DNA from 2 places in the Klebsiella sp. I138 genome. Region 1 is predicted to be linked to the other one. Evidence: predicted binding sites of a transcription regulator. Region 1 holds the regulator's gene; the other holds the start of a gene.
What was found. Region 1 encodes Fur, which represses iron uptake genes when iron is present. Its sites were predicted from a motif close to ATAATAATGAGAACNACTATCAA; they were not measured.
Positions count from the first base shown of each region.

Region 1 (5,917 bases):
CCGCTGGGAACTGCATCGACTGCATGATGTGTTCAATCATGCTGCACTTACGGCCGGTATTGGTATTGGTGATGACCCACCACGGCGTACCAGGAACCTGTTTTGGTTTGGTCTGGTTACCGCTTTTCAGCAGGATCCGCGAATCTTCAGCAAAGTAGACGCGGGTACGCCCGTGCAGAGACTCGGTGGCCTCAGCAAACGCTTTGTTATCCAGGGAGTAGAGCGTGGTCAGGACCAGCATAAAGCGGTTTACCGCGCGTTTTTGCTCGGCGTATTCATCAGATAACAGCAGCTCGCGCATGGCGCGGACTTTATCTTTCGCCGGATTCACGGGTTTTGCTTCGACGGCAGGCGTCGCTACCGGAGCCGGCGCGGCTTTTACGACCGGAGTGGCAGTCTGGGAAACGGCGGAAAATTTCAGCATGCGCCGTAAAATGTCGGATGCACTCTCGCCAATATGCTGGGTGTGGCTGGCAATATAGCGATAGAGATCATCATCAACTTCAATTGTTTTCATCTTAATCCAGTGCGATATCTTATTCTGAATACAAGTTGTCAGGATTATAAGGACAAATCCTGACCGCGGATAGCGTCAAACCAGGATGGCGGTAAAACTCAGATAGCTCTGGGTCTTGCAGCCGGATGGCAGAATGTCCAACATAATACCCTAACCCGACGAAGCGAAAAAAAGAACTTTGCCATGAAATTAAATAGCCGCACGCAATCTGCACAAAATCCGCACAATAAATCCCCTGTCGTTCTGGTCCATGGTCTGTTTGGCAGTCTCGACAACCTGGGCATCCTCGCTCGTGACCTGGTGAACGACTACGATATTTTGCAGGTTGATATGCGCAACCACGGTCTTTCCCCTCGTTCACCGGAGATGTCCTACGCGGCGATGGCGCAGGATCTGCTCGATACGCTAGACGATCGGCAAATAGAGAAAGCCACTTTTATCGGCCATTCAATGGGCGGTAAAGCGGTCATGGCACTCAGTGCACTGGCCCCAGAACGCATCGATGGCCTGGTAGCCATTGATATTGCCCCGGTGGATTACCACGTGCGCCGTCATGATGAAATTTTCAGCGCCATTAATGCCGTCACCGACGCCGGTGCTACGTCCCGTCAGCAGGCGGCCGCAGTGATGCGAGAACATCTGCAGGAAGAAGGCGTGATTCAGTTCCTGCTGAAATCCTTTGTTGACGGCCAGTGGCGCTTTAACGTCTCGGTGCTGTGGGATCAGTATCCCCATATTGTTGGCTGGCAAACCATTCCCGCGTGGCCACATCCGACGCTGTTCATTCCGGGAGGCAACTCCCCATACGTCACCGATGCGTATCGCGACACCCTGCTCGCTCAGTTCCCGCAGGCGCGGGCGCACGTGATTGCCGGAGCCGGACACTGGGTGCATGCGGAGAAACCCGAAGCCGTCCTGCGCGCCATTCGCCGCTATCTGACCGATTTGCAGGCGTAACTGGCTAAAAACTGCCCGACCGCGCAGCAGAATGCCCGCGGTCGTTGGCGCAGCGGTTCGCCTGATGTATTATGGCGCGCTATCTGTGTCGGCTATAGCCCGGCAACTTGTTTCCCCGAAGTCACTCTGAATCATGGCAAAAGAACAAACGGACCGTACGACATTAGATTTGTTCGCAACCGAGCGTCGCCCGGGTAGACCAAAGACCAATCCGCTTTCGCGCGATGAACAGCTGCGCATAAATAAGCGCAATCAGCTCAAACGCGATAAAGTTCGCGGCCTGAAGCGTGTGGAGTTAAAACTCAACGCGGAGGCAGTTGATGCACTCAATGAGCTGGCGGAAGCTCGCAATATGAACCGCAGTGATTTGATCGAAGAGATGCTGATGAACCAGCTGGCAACCCTACACAGCCTGGGTAAAGCCTGAAAATCCTCAAAAAAACACTTTCATGTAGCAGAGTGTGCAGTCGGGCGTGATTGCTGTTTCCGCGTCCTCCCCTGTTCTGCTATGATTGCCGTTATCTGCGGGCATTACGCCACTACCACATCATTAAGTTTCAAGAGGTTATTTTACTCATGGCAATCATCGGCATCTTTTTTGGCAGCGACACTGGCAACACCGAGAATATTGCAAAAATGATTCAGAAGCAGCTTGGTAAAGATGTTGCTGATGTTCACGACATTGCCAAGAGCAGCAAAGAAGATCTGGAAGCCTACGACATTCTGCTGCTCGGCATCCCGACCTGGTACTACGGTGAAGCCCAGTGCGACTGGGATGACTTCTTCCCGACGCTGGAAGAGGTCGATTTCAACGGTAAACTGGTTGCGCTGTTTGGCTGCGGCGATCAGGAAGACTACGCGGAATACTTCTGTGATGCGCTGGGGACTATCCGTGACATCATTGAACCACGCGGCGCGACTATCGTTGGCCACTGGCCGACTGCGGGCTATCATTTCGAAGCGTCAAAAGGCCTGGCGGACGACGATCACTTCGTCGGTCTGGCTATCGATGAAGACCGTCAGCCGGAACTGACCAACGAACGCGTGAGCAAGTGGGTTAAGCTGGTCTCTGATGAGCTGCATCTCGAAGAAATCAAAAACGCGTAATGATTGAGCGGCGTTACCATAAAGTTTCGCCGCATTAATAGATAAAAGCAATCAAACTAATAGCTACAAGTTTTTAACTTTTAATCACATATCTGTACAATGTCCTCTGATTTAACGAGGTCAGGTGACGCAGTTTGTAGCTGGGACCTCGTTTTTGACAGCATACAAGGCTCGATGCTTGCAGTTTTCATTTCATCATGGCAGTTCTATAATGAGACGCATTACATCGGGTGATTCTCTGTATTACTTCCGCTGATGGAAGTAGATCGTTTAGCAACAGGACAGATTCCGCATGACTGACAACAATACCGCATTAAAGAAGGCTGGCCTGAAAGTCACACTTCCACGATTAAAAATCCTGGAAGTCCTGCAGGAACCGGATAACCATCACGTCAGTGCGGAAGACTTATACAAACGCCTGATCGACATGGGTGAAGAAATTGGTCTCGCTACCGTTTACCGCGTGCTGAACCAGTTTGATGATGCCGGCATTGTTACCCGCCATAACTTCGAAGGCGGTAAATCTGTTTTCGAACTGACCCAGCAGCATCATCACGATCATCTTATTTGCCTCGATTGTGGCAAAGTGATCGAGTTTAGCGATGATTCTATCGAAGCGCGTCAACGCGAAATCGCTAACCGCCACGGCATCCGTCTGACCAACCACAGCCTGTACCTGTACGGTCACTGTGCTGAAGGTGACTGCCGCGAAGATGAACATGCACACGATGCGGTGGTAAAGTAATTCCCCGCAGCGCGAATAGCAAAAAGCCAACCTGACGGTTGGCTTTTTTTATGTCGTTACGGCGTGAAAAATCAGGATTTGGTATTGTTGCTGCGGATCTCTTTCCAGATCTGATCGCAGCGCGCTTTCACCGCCTGGTCATTACCGGTACGGGTGGCCAGAATACACTGCTGGTAATCCAGCACCCGCACGCTTTCCTGATTCGCAAACGTCTGATGCTGTTTATCTTCTTTCAGCACATCCAAAACGCTCTGGCAGGCCTGAACCTTGTCCGGGTTCCCTTCCGCCGTATTAATGCAGGCGCTGTAGGCATCTTTTAATTTTGTATCTTCTTTCGGTGCGGGAGACTGCGTACAGGCTACCAGGCCCGATGCCATAACCGCGATAAGCAGTAGCTTCTTCATAATCGACCTCTCAGGTTTGCGGCAGGTTTACGCCTGCCGCAGCGGCATCAGAAAATAGTGAACGGGGCAATAACCATGAATTTCACGTCACGCTCGTCCTGGAAGATGTTGCCGTAACCACCGCTCCAGCTCGGGATATCGGAGTGGTTGTCGTATTGCGTAAAGTGCAATTTGAACAGCGTTCCTTTTGCCCGGCCATCCTGTACGGTATACATGGCATCCAGGCTATAGGCGGACTCTTCCAGGCGTTTATCCGGATTGTAGTAAGCGTCAGGTGAGGACATTTTGCCCGGCTTAGCATCCCACGCGTAAACGTATGACGCGCCAAACGCCCAGCCCGGCATATTCCAGTTTTTCATGTCATACATCGCGCCGAAGAATACCGCTTTTTCGCCGTTGGCGTTGAAGTCGGAGCGGTTATCCCACCACACATCAAGACGACCGTTAGAAGATGCATAGGTTGGCGTCATGCGCTGCAGGAAGTAGCCCTGCTGGCCTTCAGCTTTCACCCAGGTGCCTTCCAGACGCAGATCGAGGACATCAGCAACCTTGTAACCGAAGGTCAACGCCTGCAGCCAGGCGGTGCCATCATAGATATCGTTCGTGCCGCCATTGCTGACTTTGTCACGCGTACCGTAGAACTGGTAGCTGGTGTTTAACGGCGTACCGGCGATATCAAATTTGTAACTGGCTTTGGCAAAATACTGGTCGATATAGCCTTCAGCCTGACCAAACGCCGCTTCCAGCACGAGGTCATTTTTAAAATCGTATTTGGCGCCCAGGGAGTGCAGATAATCGACTTTGGTTTTCTTGTCGTTCTGGTAGAAATCATCCATCTCAATGTGCCATGGCGCTTTGTATTCGTTCGTCCACATATAGGAGAAACTCAGCGCGCCAGAATCGCCGTAATCAAAGTTGGCCCCGGCTTCAGCACCTTGATAGGTACCCGGCATAAAGCTCCAGTGCGGAGCCAGCAGCGTTTGCCCGGTTGGCTGGATATAACCGGCACGCGCCCATACCGGGCCGTATTTAAATTTCGCCGCAGCCTTATACAGGCTGATCCCGCTCTTATCGCCAGAGTAATCTTCGTCGTAGGCTTTATTTTTTGAGGAGAAGGCAATTTCGTTCGGGTGGCCGCTTTCGCTGCTTTCCGCCATTTCAATCGCGGTAAAGGCAGCAACGTCAATACCAAACATATCAGCGGCATAGCCGGACTGGAAATCCAGGTTGGCGTTCCAGGTTGAATGAGAAAGGTTGGTTTTGTATTTATCGCCGTCGGTTACATCTTTACGGTCACGCTCACGCTGCCAGTAATAGATGCCGCCGGTTAAGGTGGAATCATCAATAAAACCTGCTGCGCTGGCCTGCGGAACAACGATCCAGCTCGACATCGCGGTGACGGCGGCAATAGCCAGCGCCAGCGTACTACGTTTGCCACTAAACGTACGCATGTGCATATCCTCTTTGACGTTTTAAAACGCGGAGCCAAAGGCAAGCCGCGAAAAAATAAATAAGACTGCTAAAAGGTGGAGCGGTAAAATCCGCGTAACCACGATTGATAGACTATTTTTCGTGACGCGAATTATCAATCTCTTTCTCCGATCAAAGCTTAAGATTATGACAAAGCGCACATATTCTATTTCTTTTTGTTACAATCTTAGATGTCATACATTTCACGCGTAACTAATTACTAAATAAAAAGAAAATAACAAATGAAAGCGTTTACAGTCATTTTTGGCACTGGCGGGAGGTATAGCGGACATGGCAGATATGACAAACAGTAAACAAGATTAATTCGCATCGCGAAAATAACGAACATTATTCACGAATGCCAAAATAAAAAAACGCCGCAAATGCGGCGTTTTTTACGCGGAGATGGCGGCAGAACCGCGACGAGAATTCTATTCGCCGACTTTCGCCCAGGTATCGCGCAGTCCGACGGTGCGGTTAAACACCAGGTGATTTTCAGTTGCATAACGGCTATCAAGGCAGAAATAACCTTCACGCTCAAACTGATAGGCCTTGCCAGCCTGCGCGCTGGCCAGGCTCGGCTCAGCGAAGCCCTGCTTAATAACCAACGATTCAGGGTTCATTACTGCCAGGAAATCTTCCTCCGCACCCGGGTTCGGCACGCTGAACAGACGATCGTACAGGCGAATTTCAACCGGCAGCGCGTGGGCCGCGCTG
Region 1 covers NZ_CP180447.1:2,504,538-2,510,454, forward strand. Annotated here, with positions in the region: gene seqA (replication initiation negative regulator SeqA) at 1-517, opposite strand, end outside; gene ybfF (esterase) at 701-1,474, shown strand; gene ybfE (LexA regulated protein) at 1,608-1,901, shown strand; gene fldA (flavodoxin FldA) at 2,051-2,581, shown strand; gene fur (ferric iron uptake transcriptional regulator) at 2,874-3,326, shown strand; gene chiQ (ChiQ/YbfN family lipoprotein) at 3,398-3,730, opposite strand; gene chiP (chitoporin ChiP) at 3,778-5,181, opposite strand; gene glnS (glutamine--tRNA ligase) at 5,632-5,917, opposite strand, start outside.

Region 2 (5,917 bases), 2.4 Mb from region 1:
GTTTGGCGCGTTTAGTATCGCGTTTTTCATTCCACAGTACCGGCAGAACGATAGCCAGCGTCTGGGCATGGTCGAGACCATGCATTGCGGTCAGTTCGTGACCCAGCATATGCGTTGCCCAGTCCTGCGGGACGCCGGCACCGATCAGGCCGTTCAATGCCTGGGTAGCGGCCCACATAATATTGGCGCGAACGTCGTAATTTTCCGGCTCTTTCAGCGCTTTCGGGCCATCTTCAATCAGCGTCAGCAGAATACCTTCAGCAAAGCGGTCCTGAATCTTGCCATCGACCGGGTAGGTGACGTACTGCTCAACGGTATGGACAAATGCGTCAACAACCCCGTTAGCTACCTGGCGCGGTGGCAGGGTATAGGTGTAAACCGGATCGAGGATCGCAAACACCGGCTGCACATGAGAAGACATAAAGGCGCGTTTGTCACCGGTGGTTTTACGCGAAACTACGGCACCTTTATTCGATTCGGAACCGGTCGCCGGCAGCGTCAGCACGGAACCCATCGGGATCGCGCTTTTCACGTTGCTGCCGTAAGTTTCGAGAATTTCCCACGGATCGACGTTTTCGTCATAGTGCGCTGCCGCGGCGATGAATTTCGTGCCATCCAGTACGGAACCGCCGCCAACGGCGAGCAGGAAGGTGACTTTTTGTTCACGGGCGATTTTCACCGCGTTCATCAGCGTTTCGTAAGAAGGGTTTGGTTCAATACCGCCAAACTCCAGAACGTCGAAACCCTTCAGGGCGTTGAGGACCTGATCGAGCACGCCGGTTTTCTTGACGCTGCCGCCGCCGTAGGTCACCAGAATACGTGCATCCGCCGGGATTTGATCGCGCAGGTTGTCGATGGCGCCTTTACCAAACAGGATGCGGGTTGGGGTATGTAGATCGAAATTGTTCATTGCTCGTGCCCTCAAAAAAAGAAAACTGCCGACTGAGAGGATGCCTCGGCCAGATGACGGTCATTGTGGTCCTGTCGCCTGTTCCTCTCAATGCACATTTCTGCCGTTGTCTTGCCCATTTCTCCTCGGTGCTGGAGAAAAAGCAGAAAGATGCGCACAATGCAGTGGTGAGAAAACGTCTGGAGAGTCACCGAAAATGAACCGCGCCGAGATATGTCAGCTGCTGACGGAAAAGGTTAATGCACTGAAAGATAAAGAAGAAAATCTAAGTGTGCTGCTGCCAGATATTCGCCTGTTGTACGGCACGCTGCCGGGTACCCGCACGCCGGTGATGTACCAGCCAGGCATTGTTTTTCTCTTTTCTGGGCATAAAATTGGCTACATCAATGAGCGAACATTCCGCTATGACACCAATGAATATCTGCTGTTGACGGTACCGCTGCCGTTTGAGTGTGAGACCTTTGCGACGCCGGAGGTGCCGCTGGCAGGACTACGGTTAAACGTGGATATTCTTCAGCTGCAGGAGCTGCTGATGGATATTGGCGAGGATGAGCTGTTTCAGCCTTCGATGGCTTCCAGCGGCATCAACTCGGCGGCCCTGTCGGAAGAGATCCTGTGTGCGGCGGAAAGACTGCTGGATGTGATGGAGCGCCCGCTGGACGCACGCATTCTCGGGAAGCAGATTATCCGCGAGATCCTGTATCACGTGCTCACCGGGCCATGCGGCGGCGCGCTGCTGGCGCTGGTCAGCCGGCAAACCCACTTCAGCCTGATTAGCCGCGTACTGAAGCGTATTGAAAGCCAGTACACCGAAAATCTGAGCGTGGATCAGCTGGCGGCTGAGGCGAATATGAGCGTCTCCGCGTTCCATCATAATTTCAAATCGGTGACCAGCACGTCGCCGCTGCAGTACCTGAAAAGCTACCGTTTACACAAGGCGCGGATGCTGATGATTCATGACGGAATGAAAGCCAGCGCTGCGGCGATGCGCGTGGGCTACGAGAGCGCGTCGCAGTTTAGTCGAGAGTTTAAACGCTATTTTGGTATGACGCCGGGGGAGGACGCGGCGCGGATCAGAATGATTCAGGGAATGTGACGGGCGAATGGCTACGGTGCCGGCCCCCGGGAAGGCACCGCAGCACCACTCCCGGGAACACGCTCTCAGGCGCTACAGAATTTTTTCTTGATGACCACGACCAGCGTGCCCACCAGCCCGGCAACCAGCAGCGCGATGGGCAGAATCATCAGGCAAGTCATCACCTGATCTTCATGGCGTTTCACGAACGGGATCATGCTGAGCGCATAGCCCAGACCGGTAACTACGCCGACCCACAGCAGCGCGCTGAGCCAGTTGAAAAACTGGAAGCGGCGGTTGGAGAGCCCGGAAATACCGGCCATCGTTGGCAGTAAGGTTCGCACGAAAGCGAGGAAGCGCCCGGCAAGCAGCGCCAGCAGACCATGCTTATCGAACATGCAGGTCGCACGCTGATGGTACTTCTGCGGCAGATGGGCGAGCCAGCCTTTAACCGTTTCGGTATTACCCAGCCAACGCCCTTGCAGATAGCTCAACCAGCAGCCGAGGCTGGCTGCCGCGGTCAGGATGGCGAGCGTCGGCACAAAGTCCATGACGCCTTTGGCAATGAGCGCCCCGGCGAGCAGCAGCAGGCTGTCCCCGGGTAAAAATGAAGCGGGCAGCAGACCGTTTTCCAGAAACAATGTCGTGAACATGACCAGATAAACAACGCCCACAACCTGGGGGTTTGCCAGCGCGGCAAAATCATGTTGCCACAGGGCGGCGACAATCTCTTGAATGACAACCATGGACTTTCCTAAGTGGTACCGTATTTTCGATTAGTGTACTCCTGAAGAGCCCCGAACACCTTGATCTCGGGCGCAACAAAAGCGGCCGCCTCACACAGAACGTCCGCTATTATTGCCACTCGCTGTCACTTTACACGATACGGGAGAAGCCTGCCGCTAAATCCGCCAGCAGATCGTCAACATTTTCTAAGCCAATATGGACGCGAATCAGCGTGCCGCTGAAATCGACTTCAGCTTCCGGGCGAATTGAGGCGATTTGTTCCGGCTGGTTGGCCAGAATCAGCGATTCAAAACCACCCCAGGAGTAGGCCATGCTGAACAAGCTGAAGTTGTCGAGATACGCAGAAAGTTCGTCATCGGTCAGGCGTTTATTGAGGACAAATGAGAACAGGCCGCTGCTGCCGGTAAAATCGCGTTTCCAGAACTCATGGCCTTTGCTGCCCGGTAATGCCGGGTGGTTGACGCGGGCGACCTGGGGATGCTGCGCCAGCCATTCGGCAATCTGCAGGCTGCTTTCATGATGCTGGCGCAGGCGGACGCCGAGGGTTCTCAGACCGCGGCTGGTCATATAGGCGGTATCCGCATCGACCATCTGCCCCATCAGGTAGGCATTCTCCCGCAGCTGATCCCAGCAGCGCGCGTTAGATACCGCGGTGCCGACCATCGCATCGGAGTGGCCAATCAGGTATTTCGTCGCCGCCTGAATCGAAATATCGACGCCAAAATCCAGCGCTTTAAACAGCACGCCCGCAGCCCAGGTGTTATCGATCATGATAATCGCCTGCGGCGCAACGCGGCGCACGGCCGCAACAATGGCCGGAACGTCGTGAACTTCCATGGTGATTGAGCCGGGCGATTCAAGGAATACTACGCGCGTGTTCGGCTGCACCTGGCGGGCGATGTCGGCGCCAATAAGGGGATCAAACCAGCTGGTTGTCACACCGAGTTTCGCGAGAATTTTGGTGCAAAAATCCTGGCTGGGCTCATATGCGGTATTGGTCATCAGGACATGGTCGCCCTGCTCGACGAAGGCCAGAATGGTATTGGCAACGGCCGCAGCACCACAGGGAAACAGGGCGCATCCGGCGCCACCTTCCAGCTCGCACATAGCTTCCTGCAACGAAAAGTGGGTCAATGTGCCACGACGGCCATAAAACAGCTCGCCTTTTGCCCGATTGCGGGTGGCCTGTTTTTTGGCTTCAACGGTTTCGAAAACCAGCGATGAAGCACGTTGAATCACGCTGTTGACCGAGCCCTGAGTATATTTTTTACTACGCCCGGCGTTAACCAGCGCGGTATCAAGATGTTTATCAGCCATGTTTTTTTACCTGGTTTTATACGTCTGGACGTCTAAACTAGCATGAATGCCCGGTCCTGTACCGGGGAATGGCCGATACGGGTAAAAATTTTGCGAAATCCGCGGTCGGCCACTTTTTTACTGCGTAAGCGCAAGGAATCTAAACGTGATTTGCTGCACAGTGTAAATACTAATGAGAACCACTATCAATTCGATGCTTTTTTGATATTATTGTGCTCAGATTTTGTGATTGACGTCCTGGAGATTCAGCGTGGGTAATAATTTGATGCAGGCGGACCTGTCCGTTTGGGGTATGTATCATCATGCCGATATTGTCGTTAAGGTCGTGATGATTGGCCTGATTTTGGCATCGGTAGTCACATGGGCTATCTTTTTCGGCAAAGGTGCTGAAATCCTCTCCAGTAAGCGCCGTCTCAAGCGCGAACAGCAGCTGCTCAGCGACGCTCGCTCTCTCGATCAGGCCAGCGACATCGCAAACAGCTTCCACCCGAAGAGCTTAAGCACGCAGCTTATCAACGAAGCACAGAACGAGCTGGTGCTCTCTGAAGGCGTCGAAGATAACGAAGGAATTAAAGAACGTACCGGTTTCCGTCTTGAGCGTCGCGTGGCGTTCGTCGGTCGTTACATGGGCCGCGGCAACGGTTATCTGGCGACCATCGGGGCGATTTCCCCGTTCGTCGGTCTGTTTGGTACCGTCTGGGGCATCATGAACAGCTTTATCGGCATTGCGCAGACGCAGACCACCAACCTGGCAGTGGTTGCTCCTGGCATCGCAGAAGCGCTGCTGGCGACGGCCATCGGCCTGTTCGCGGCGATTCCAGCCGTGGTTATCTATAACATTTTTGCCCGCATGATTGGCAGCTACAAAGCGTCGCTCGGCGATGTTGCCGCGCAGGTTCTGCTGCTGCAAAGCCGTGACCTGGACCTGAGCGCCAGCGGTGTGAAGCCGGTCCGTACCGCGCAGAAATTACGAGTAGGTTAATGCTTTATGGCAATGCATTTTAACGAAAACCTCGATGATAACGGCGAAATGCATGACATCAACGTCACGCCGTTTATTGACGTCATGCTGGTGCTGTTGATCATCTTTATGGTGGCGGCACCGCTGGCCACCGTAGATGTGAAGGTCAATCTGCCAGCGTCTTCAAGCCAGCCGCAGCCGCGTCCGGAAAAGCCGATTTATCTGTCGGTGAAAACGGATAAAACCATGTTCCTCGGCAACGATCCCATTACCGAAGAGAGCATGATTGGCGCGCTGAATTCGCTGACAGAAGGGAAGAAAGACACCACCGTCTTCTTCCGCGCGGATAAAACCGTGGACTACGAGACGATGATGAAGGTCATGGATACCCTGCATCAGGCGGGATATCTGAAGATTGGTCTGGTGGGTGAAGAAACCGTAAAAGCGAATTAACCCTCCCGATGACGCTTCTCAGGCTGGCCTTGTGCCAGCCTTTTTTATGCCCGTCGCTCAGCGGTTATGCGGCGGGATATTGCCATCGCGGCGGCGGGTTGCGATATAATGCCCGTCGTTTTTATTCACTCACAGGATCCTATGGAACGCTTTCTGGAAAATGCTATGTATGCCTCGCGCTGGTTGCTGGCACCGGTTTATTTTGGTCTTTCGCTTGGGCTGATTGCGCTGTCGATCAAATTTTTTCAGGAGATTTTCCACATACTGCCGCACATCTTTAGCGTGGGGGAGTCGGACCTGATTCTGACGCTGCTGTCGCTGGTCGATATGACGCTGGTGGGCGGCCTGCTGGTCATGGTGATGTTCTCCGGCTACGAGAATTTTGTCTCCCAGCTGGATATCAATGAAGGGAAAGAAAAGCTCAGTTGGCTGGGCAAAATGGATGCCACATCCC
Region 2 covers NZ_CP180447.1:4,889,442-4,895,358, forward strand. Annotated here, with positions in the region: gene yqhD (alcohol dehydrogenase) at 1-910, opposite strand, end outside; gene ACMYSK_RS22910 (AraC family transcriptional regulator) at 1,107-2,006, shown strand; gene yghB (DedA family general envelope maintenance protein YghB) at 2,072-2,731, opposite strand; gene metC (cystathionine beta-lyase) at 2,862-4,049, opposite strand; gene exbB (tol-pal system-associated acyl-CoA thioesterase) at 4,300-5,031, shown strand; gene exbD (TonB system transport protein ExbD) at 5,038-5,463, shown strand; gene ACMYSK_RS22935 (TIGR00645 family protein) at 5,605-5,917, shown strand, end outside.
Region 2: exbB (tol-pal system-associated acyl-CoA thioesterase) is a predicted target of Fur. The motif match lies at 4,216-4,238, and genes of this name have one in related genera.